Regions from separate parts of the Psychrobacillus sp. Z3-81 genome, predicted to be linked through region 2. Evidence: a T-box and tRNA genes for the amino acid it is inferred to sense, from the RefSeq annotation. Region 2 holds a T-box; the other holds one or more tRNA genes.
The links. A T-box is a leader RNA that pairs with one kind of tRNA and senses whether it is charged. The one in region 2 lies ahead of argS (arginine--tRNA ligase), so its partner is inferred to be a tRNA-Arg.

Region 1: it has a tRNA-Arg gene. The T-box ahead of argS (arginine--tRNA ligase) is inferred to sense a tRNA for this amino acid. The anticodon was not compared.

The regions. Positions count from the first base shown of each region.
Region 1 is NZ_JBWQPU010000004.1:158,779-163,939, forward strand. It holds gene AC1ECF_RS06330 (S-layer homology domain-containing protein) at 1,354-3,099, opposite strand; tRNA gene AC1ECF_RS06335 (tRNA-Arg) at 3,363-3,434, opposite strand; gene clpP (ATP-dependent Clp endopeptidase proteolytic subunit ClpP) at 3,596-4,189, shown strand; gene AC1ECF_RS06345 (HPr family phosphocarrier protein) at 4,677-4,934, opposite strand; gene whiA (DNA-binding protein WhiA) at 4,955-5,161, opposite strand, start outside.
Region 2 is NZ_JBWQPU010000008.1:37,589-42,749, reverse strand. It holds gene AC1ECF_RS10245 (CPBP family intramembrane glutamic endopeptidase) at 1-129, opposite strand, end outside; gene AC1ECF_RS10240 (sigma-70 family RNA polymerase sigma factor) at 373-939, shown strand; gene AC1ECF_RS10235 (DUF4179 domain-containing protein) at 936-1,970, shown strand; gene argS (arginine--tRNA ligase) at 2,032-3,702, opposite strand; T-box leader at 3,746-3,962, opposite strand; gene AC1ECF_RS10225 (GNAT family N-acetyltransferase) at 4,018-4,866, opposite strand; gene aroD (type I 3-dehydroquinate dehydratase) at 4,934-5,161, shown strand, end outside.

The DNA.
Region 1 (5,161 bases), on a different contig from region 2:
CCTCCCATCTTTCCTCTAGTGTATCACTAATTGGAGAGATTCGTGGGTTAGTAGAAGCTGCTGCTGGGTAGGTATCGGAATGTGGAAACGGTTAGCATCACCATGCGACGGGATTCCCTACCGAGAATACTTTTAGATTATCCGAGAGATCTCTGAGTATGCCCGTATATTAGAATAACCTAAACTAATGAAGAATCGAGAGTTAATTGTAACCGCCAATGGATGGAATTTCCTGTACAAGCAAAATGGGAGAAGTAAGTTGAGCTTTTCCTGAAAGTTGTCTTCATTAAGGGCGGGCTGGTGAGTGTGCGGGAGCCGGGTGAGAGTAAATGGGGCTTATGTGAGAGTAATCGCCCACCGAACGAGAATAACGGGGCTGAATGAGAGTAAAGGGACCTTATCCGAGAGTAAATTTACCCTGAGCGAGAATAAAGCATCTATGAATGAGAGTAAACCGTCGCTATCCGAGAGTAAGCTGAAAATCGGAGCTCGTTTTAGGAGAAGATTTTCATCGACTGGTGCCGACCGAGAGTAAGTTTACCCTGAGCGAGAATAAAGTATCTATGAATGAGAATAAACCGCCGCTATCCGAGAGTAAGCTGAAAATCGGAGCTCACTTTCGGAGAAGGGCTTCATCGGCTGGCGCCGACCGAGAGTAAATGGTGGCCATGTGAGAGTAATCGCCCGCCGAACGAGAATAAATGGGCTGAATGAGAGTAAAGGGACCTTATCCGAGAGTAATTTTGCCCTAAGTGAGAATAAAGTATCTGTGAATGAGAGTAAACCTCGGCTATCCGAGAGTAAGCCGAAATTGAATCTCGCTTTCGGAGGATAGATTCGTCAGCTGTGCTGAATGAGAGTAAATGATGACCATGTGAGAGTAATCTCTAGCCGAACGAGAGTAAATAGGCTGAATGAGAATAAAGGGGCCTTATCCGAGAGTAAGTTTCCCCTGAGCGAGAATAAAGTATCTATGAATGAGAATAAACCACCGCTATCCGAGAGTAAGCTGAAAATCGGAGCTCATTTTAGGAGAAGATTTTCATCGGCTGGTGCCGACCGAGAGTAAATGGCGGCCAAGCGAGAGTAAGCTCCTGCCGAACGAAAGTAACGGGGCTGAATGAGAGTAAAGGAATCTTATCCGAGAGTAAGCTTAGCCTATGTGAGAATAAAGTATCTGTGAATGAGAGTAAGCCGAAAATCAGGCGAATCACCTTCCTCACCAGTAGCTATTCCCCCTAGTAGCATCTCCTACTCATCAGCATCTTAGCCAATGCCCTTCAACCATTTAATCCCTAACCTGTCTAACAAAAAAACTGCAGGTAAACAGGATGTTCACCTACAGTCTCATTATTATTTCATTTCACTCACTAGCTTACCGTTAGCATCTAATAGTTTCGCAGCGTCTCCGCTGTTATTCCAGATCGAAGAGCCAGTCCATTTAATGTAGCCTGTGCCCGTTTTGGCTTTAGGTCCACTTGTTACGTAAACCGTTTTACCTGCTCCTAACGTGTAATCCGGGAAGGTAAACTTTTGGTTACCCTCTACCGAAACTAGTGTCCACCCTTTCAGGTTCACACTTTTCGTGCCAGTGTTTTTAATTCCAACGATTTCTGCACTTAGATCCTTACTTACAATCTTCACAGCTGTTGAAGTGGAAGGTGTTGTTGTTCCACCCGTGCCGGAACCACTTCCTGTTCCTGTGCCACTTCCCGATCCAGTACCAGTCCAAGCTTTCGCTGAGACGCCATGAGTTGTTCCATTTGTTGTAACCGTAATGTTTCCAGATGCAGCCGTAGAATAAATTTTAGAGCCGACATTCTTTAATCTCGTAACTACATCTGCATGAGGATGCCCATAAGTGTTCTCCTTCCCATAACTTAGAATCGTAGAGATAGGTTTCACATTGCTTATAAATTTCGCAGAGCTGCTACCGTTAGAACCGTGGTGACCTGCCTTAAGAACGGTCGCTTTCACATTATAATTAGCCATAATGGAAGCTTCTATATTAGTGTCAGCGTCTCCCATTAACAGGAAGGATACCCCATTATACGTAACCTTTAATACGATGGAAGCATCATTGGGTTCAGATGCATTTCTATTTGCATGAAGCACCTGGACAGTTATAGAGGAATCTAGGTTAATTTTCTGGCCAGTTGTTGCAATCGTGTACGGGATATTTTTCGTATCCACTAATTGTAATAAATTGTAGTAAGTCTGTGTAGTATGCGCTTTTCCGGAATCAATAAAATTAGAAACCTTGAAGTTATCTAATACAGGGATCAATCCACCTATATGGTCCGCATCTGGATGAGTAGCTACCACATAGTCAAGCTTTGTAATGCCTCTTGAATTTAGAAAGCTGACAACCTTATCGCCACCCGCTTTTGTACCACCGTCAATTAGCATGGTTTTATTATTTGGTGTTTGAAGAAGAATAGAATCACCTTGCCCAACATCAATAAAATGAGCATACATATTTGGCATAGGCTTGAAGCTATCATCTAATAGTCGGGCCATAAAGACAGCGAAATGCTGACGAGTAATTTTCCCATTTGGCTTAAAGGTGCCATCTAAATACCCTGTTGTAATATTTTCGCTAGCTAGTGTACTAATAAAGCTTTTAAAACCATTATCAGTAGTCACATCTGTAAAAGAATAGGAGTTATTAGAAGGAAGATCATATCCTAAAACTAGGATTTTCGCCATTTGTCCTCTTGTTAGAGTCCCTTGCGGATCAAAATACTTCGTTCCGTTTGCAGCAGTTTTACCTGAAATAAAACCAAGCTGCACTGCTTTCGCTACCTCTTGATATCCTTTCATGCCAGGCTTTATATCCGTAAAACCAGGGTCTGGTGCTGTAAAATCTGTGATTCCCTTTTCTCGTAAAATCATTGTTACAGCATGCATTCTTGTTAATTTATTGGTTGGCTTAAACGTTCCATCCGGATAGCCAGTAATAACCTTTTTCGAAACTAAGTAGTTGATCTCATCCTGGTAGTTTGTCACGTCAGTAAAGGACGCAGCAAAAGCCTGTTCTTTTGGGAATAACCCCAGAACAAGCAGGATAGATAAAAGCATCATTACTATTCTTTTCACTTTCTTAAACCACCCTATCTGTATATTCTAGTTGCAGTTAATCATTATACCTGACAAAGCAGAAAACTATGGACGCATTATTTTACCAAAATAATTAAAAGAAAGGGATAAAAATTGGCAAGGAATGGGTAGTATAGTAGGGTAAGTAAAAAACACGCTAACCAAATTTTGGCTAACGTGTTGTTTTTATTAATCTGGCAATAAAATAAAAAACACCTTCAAAGCTAGTAAGCTTGAAAGGTGGCTAATCTGTTTCAAATAAACGCCCTCGGAGGGAATCGAACCCCCATCCCAAGAACCGGAATCTTGTGTCATATCCATTAAACTACGAGGGCAAGCGACTTTACTATTATACAAATGTATAGGAATTAATTCAAGTGAACTTTTTGAAGCGTAATATTTGACCTTCCTTGACCATAATGTGTATGATAAAGTTACAGCTGAGGAATAACTTAGCAAGAAAATCTCAAAACCACCTTTAAGGAGGCAATACAGAATGAATTTAATACCAACAGTTATCGAGCAAACGAATCGTGGAGAACGTGCATATGACATCTACTCTCGATTATTAAAAGACCGTATTATCCTATTAGGAAGCGCAATCGATGACAACGTGGCTAACTCCATTGTTGCTCAGTTATTATTCCTAGAAGCAGAGGATCCAGAAAAAGACATCTCCCTTTATATCAATAGCCCTGGCGGAAGCATTACTGCTGGTATGGCAATTTACGATACGATGCAATTCATCAAGCCTGACGTACAAACAATTTGTATAGGAATGGCCGCTTCCATGGGAGCTTTCCTATTAACTGCTGGTGCTAAAGGAAAACGTTACGCTCTTCCAAACGCAGAGGTAATGATTCACCAACCACTTGGCGGCGCTCAAGGTCAAGCTACAGAAATCGAGATTGCGGCTAAACGTATCTTGTTCTTACGCGATAAATTAAACCAAATCATGTCCGACCGCACTGGTCAACCAATGGAGGTCGTTTCTAGAGACACAGACCGCGACAATTTCATGACTGCAGAGCGTGCAAAAGAATACGGTATCATCGACCAAATTCTAGAGCGCAGCGACTTAAAAAAATAATCTATTCAGATCCAAGGGATGAGATACTCCCTTGGATTTTTTTATTGTGTGGTGCGTTTGTGGATGTCGGGTATGTGGGGGGTGTGATTTGATGGTGGATTTTTGCGATTATACTCTCGTATCTTGCGATGAAGTAAGCGGTCACTGGAATCTTTGCGATTTGCCTGGTCGATCGGAGGAGTCTTTGCGATTACGAGGTCTGTCTTTGCGATTATTATAAGGGTCTTTACGATTTGGAGGCCGATCTTAACGATTAAGCGATTGGTCTTTGCGATGATAGGAGCGGACACTTGAATCTTCGCGATTTCAGGAGAAGTCTTGACGATTCTAAGCAGGGTCTTTACGATTTGGAAGCCAATCTTCACGATTTAGCGATCGGTCTTTGCGATGATAGGAGCGGACACTTGAATCCTTGCAATGAAAGAAGCGGATACTTCGGACTACTATTCCCCATCAAAAAAGCTGCCCTAGTCTTAGGGCAGCAAGGTTATTCTTCGTTTGAGATGAATTTTGCAAGTGTTGCTACAGCTTCTTGTTCGTCGGAGCCTTCTGCGCTTAGGGTGATGATTGCGCCTTTTCCGATTGCAAGGCTCATGATGCCCATGATGCTTTTCGCGTTCACTTTTTTGTCGTCTTTTTCAAGGTAGACGTCTGCGATGTGACGGTTAGCCTCCTGTACGAATAATGCTGCTTGTCTTGCTTGTAAACCAGATTGTAATTTTACTTCGACTTGTTGCTCTGTCATTATTTTATCAGCCTCTTTCTCTAAATGGTTTCTCCTCTTCGAAGAGCATCTGCAATTTCATCTAGCTTTCTTAAACGATGGTTGATACCAGATTTACTGACACTTCCGGTAGATACCATGTCTCCCAGCTCTTTGAGGGTGACGTCTTGGTATTCCACTCGGAGGCGGGCAATTTCCCTTAATTTCTCAGGTAATTGGTCAAGCCCAATGGTATTTTCGATGAATCG
Region 2 (5,161 bases):
GGAAAGTACCGGTTGCTTTTCTATTCGACGAACCAATACAAAAACAGGTATAACCCAAATAACGGTTTTAATTAGTCCAGATAAAAATGCCTTATTTTGCGGTGCTAATATATCTAAATACGAGGCCAACCATAGCTCTTTCACAGTCCAAATAGTAAAGAAGACTAAAAAGAAAATCAGAACTTCCTCAATGTGTTTACGGATAATGCAAACCCCTCTCTCTTTTTTCTTTACAATTATTTCTACCTTTTTTATTTATTTCCTTTAAAATATGAAGAAAGATTACATAAAATTTAAAAATTGAGAAAATCGCAAACTTACTTCGTTATATAAAGTGTAAAAGCTTTTACAAAAGACCGAAGGAGAAAACTCATGAAAACAACTTCTAGTAATTTTGTTCGACGTCTTCAATCAGGTAAAGAGGATGCTCTTGAATATGTTATTGATCAATACTTACCCCTTGTGAAAGGGATTGTTTATAAAATACTTTCTCCACTCAACAAAGAAAGCATGATTGAGGAATGTATCAACGACGTTTTTCTATCCATCTGGAGTCATGCTAAAGATTTTCAAGGTGATGCTCCAGACTTTCCCAAGTGGCTCTGTGTTGTAGCAAAATTTAAAGCAATAGATTACTACAGGAAGGTCACAAACAATCTGGAAATCTCATCTGATTATATGGAGCTAGCAACCTCTTCAACTCCTGAGGAGGACTATGTAAGAAGAGAGTCTCACTCTGAGCTCTTACGCTTAATTAATAAGCTCGACCCGATTGATCAACAAATCTTTATCCTTCGATTCTTTCTAGACGAGGATACAGAAGCCATCGCCAAAAAGCTTGGCAAAACAAAGGCATCTATTGATAACAGGATTTACCGAGCTCGAAAAAAATTGAATGGAAAGTTACAGCTTTATAAAATGGGAGGGAATTTGATATGAAAAATCTCTATAAGCATTTCAATAAAATAGAAGTGGATATGGACGAGTTTGAAGAAATGGAAGTATCAGAATTTGAGAAAGTTAAACTAAAACAATCTATTCTGTCGAATATCAGTCCATCTAAGTCAAAAATGTGGAAAAAGCCTCTTTTAGCATCAGCAATGGCTGCTGGATTAGCTACTTCTGCTTTAGTAGGTCTTTCCTTTACAGCCAATGCAACAGAGCTACCTTGGATTGGTGGCATTTATCGGTATTTCCAAGATTTTACGAACAACAATTTTTATTTAGAATATGAAGAAAGTCTAAATAGTATCCAGCAAACAATCGAAAGTAATGGAATTAAAGTAACTGTTGACGACGCCGTGTATGATGGAGATGCTCTTTCCGTTACCTACACAATTGAAACTAATAAATATATGGGGGAATCACTATTTATCGCTTCGGTTCCTAGTATTGAAAATAACGAAAATAACGGAAGTCATAAAATTGTTCGAACAGAAGGGAACAAATACATCGGGATTGCAACTACACCAATCGATTTGCCTGCCGAATCAATAAATGTAGAGTGGAACATAAAATCTATCATCCCTAACCTAACAACGGAAGAAAGCACTAGAGGTAATTGGAACTTTGCTTTTTCATTGGATAAAACAGAAGCTATTGAAGTCCTCCCTGTAGGACAGCAGGTCACAAAGGAAGGTGTTACCGTTTCAGTTGATAAAATTACTATTGCTCCTAATTCTTTTTTAGTTAACTATTCGCATACGGTTTCTCAAGAGCTGAAAGCAATACCACTTCATGTAATAGTCTCTATGGAAGTGACAGACGACTTAGGGAATAAGTATGCGACTACCGATGGAGTTGGATATGGTTCCTCTACCTGGGAGACTAACTGGAGCTCTGTGCTAGAAAAGCTACATCCCTCTGCTAGTGAGTTAACAATGAAACTTTTCGTTGTATTGAGCAATAAATCAACAGGGGAAACATACAAAGAATTTGAAATGGATACAGTTGATGTTAAATTAAAATAATCACATACTAGATATTAGAACAGCAAGGATTCTTCCATGCTGTTCTTTCTTCTTAAAGACCTTACATTTCCACTGGTGCCTCCATTCCTAATAACCGCAAGCATTCCTTCAGTACTACAGCAACAGCATGGCATAGCGTCAACTTTGCATTTTTAAATCCATCCTCCACTAACACCTTCGTGTTTGCGTAAAATTTATTAAAATGACGAGCTAGCCCTAACGCATACTTTGCAATTTGCGAGGGATCTGCATGGTCAAAAGCCTTCCCTACGACCGTTTGAAACTCCTGAAGTGCCTTTACTGTTTCCCATGCCTCCTCCTCTAAGCCATTTACAGATGGCTGAGAAATATCAAAGCTCCCCTTTTTAAGCAACGAACAAATACGAGCATGTGTATATTGTAAATAAGGTCCTGTTTCCCCTTCAAAGCTCAGCATCTGCTCCAGAGAAAACTCCACGTCATTCATTCGGTCATTTTTTAAGTCATGGAATATAACTGCTCCCACACCTACTGCTTTTGCCACTTCATGCTTATTTAAAAGGCTAGGGTTCTTCGCTTCTATATTTTGCTTGGCTGCTTGGATAGCTTCTTCTAACACATCCTTGAGAAAAATAATCTTCCCTTTACGTGTAGATAGCTTTTTACCATCCTTTAAAATTAATCCAAAGGGAACGTGCTTCATTTCCTTTGCCCAATCATATCCCATCTTCTCTAGAACGGAGAAAAGCTGTTTAAAATGTAGACTTTGTTCATTTCCCACCACATAGAACGCCTTGCTGAAAGCATACTCCTGCTGACGATAAAGTGCTGCTGCCAAGTCACGTGTTGCGTAAAGAGTGGAGCCGTCTGTCTTAGTCACTAGACACGGCGGCATGTTCTTTAGCTCTACCACCATCGCTCCTTCAGACTCAACTAGTAAACCCTTCTGCTGAAGCTCATCTACTACTCCCATTTTATCGTTATAAAATGCCTCGCCATTCAATGAATCAAAGGAGATACCAAGTAAATCGTATATTTGTTGGAATTCGTGCAAGGAAACCTCTCGAAACCATTTCCATAGGGAAAGTGCCTCCTCATCCCCCTCCTCTAGTCGCTTAAAGGCAGCTCTTGCCTCTTCAAGTAATGTGTCATCCTGCTCTGCTGCTTCATGAAAATGAACATAAATTTTTAACAGCTCTTGAATCGGGGATGCTTCTATTTTTTCTTTGTTTCCCCATCGCTTGTACGCGACTATTAACTTTCCAAACTGTGTTCCCCAATCACCCAAATGATTAATACGGACAACCTCATATCCATTCTTTTCCGCTATATTCGCGAGGGCATTTCCTATGACCGTAGAACGTAAATGCCCCATATGAAAAGGCTTTGCAATATTAGGGGAAGAGAGATCAATGACGATTGTTTCTTCTCTCTTCGAATATTGACCGTACGATTCCTGCATATCTATAATTTTCTCTAACACGTTAGCAGCTACAGACTGTTGATTTAAAAAGATATTCACATATGCCCCTACTACCTCTACCTTTTTAACACTTGCATTGCTTATGTTACCAGCTAGCTCCTCCGCAATGATTTGTGGGGATTTTCTAAATTTCTTTGCTAGTGTAAAGCACGGAAAAGAGATATCACCCATATCTGCGTACTTCGGCTTTTCTAACAATTTCTCAATCTCCTCTAACTCTAACTGGTGAGAAAGTGCCTTTTTGATTTCCTCTGCTATTTCTGTAAACATACAATGACCCCTCCATTTATAAATAAAAAAGCCCTCGTCTCTATGAAGAGACGAGAGCATAAATTCCCGTGGTACCACTCTAGTTGCCACTAACTGTGACCTCTTTCTGTTGTTAACGAGGTGCCTTCCCCGATCTTTTCTACTCACGTTCAAAAAGCTTCTCCAAAGTGCGTTTCCCCTTCTACTCCAGCATCAGGCTTACACCATCCCTGACTCGCTTTCCTTTTGTAGTAGGCTACTCTCTTTTTCATCGAATTTTTGTTATTTTCATTATATTAATAATTGCACTAAATTTTGTCAATAGAGAAAGTCCTCTTATTTATTAAATTGTAAGTGGATGGAGTCAGTTAGCTTATAGTATCCAATCTCCTGATATATTTTATTCGACGTCGGATTCAACATATCTGTATAAAGTACACAGAAGCGAAAATTCTTGAGCAGCTCTTTACTGACAGCAGCCACTAGTGTTCTTGCATAACCCTTTCTGCGCTCCTCCCTTGGTGTATAAACAAGGGATACGGTCACCCCGTTTGTCGTGGGCCTTGCCTTTTTCATCATGGATACTACTTTCCCTTTATCTTCCCAAAGGAATGCCTCCTGTTGATCAAGCATGAGCTTTACACGCTTTGCTATCTCAACTGATTCTGTTTTCTCTAATCCGGTATCTCCCTCGAATTCTGCATACCATTTTTCTATGAGTGGAGCGTCCGTATGGGTAGCGTATCTCCATGAGCCTGGACTGTGCTCTAGCGTTTTATCAATCATATCTAAACGGTAAAGTCCTTGGTCCATTAACAACGTTGTTCCTTCTCCTGTTTTTTCCTTCCACTTTTCTGCAAAGCGCGTTGCCCATTCCTTCACACTAATAATAGACTCGATATGTATATTTTCTTTGAGTAACTCTTTGATACTCAACTCGATGCATTCATCTAGCTTGTTCTCTAAAGTGAAAATGATATTTAACGGATGAGGAGGTGTCATTTGAAATAAAGCTAGTAGCTCTCCGTCCTCTTCAATAGTTGCCATGTATGGATTTTGATAAAAGCCCTCTTTTATTCTTTCTAATACCCCGAAAAACAAACTGAACTTATCTTCGTTTTCTAACAAAAATGGTGTTACCACTTGTGCAAATTCCTCTGCCCTTTCATAACGTTTAAATTCCACCCTTACATCCCCTTTTGATTTTTATATGATAATATAACATATAACTAGTTCGATGGGAGTGTTTTTTATGAAAATTATTTCTATTAAAAATATAAAGATAGGGGAAGGCTTACCTAAAATCATTATTCCTCTTGTGGGAGAAAACATCGAACAACTAATAAAGGAAATATCTGAAGTAAAAAAAGCCAATCCTGACATCGTGGAATGGCGGGCTGATATGCTAGAAGGAATAGAGGATATCGAGGAAATGAAAAAAGCCCTTTCCTTTATTACCAAAGAGCTTTCGTCTATCCCA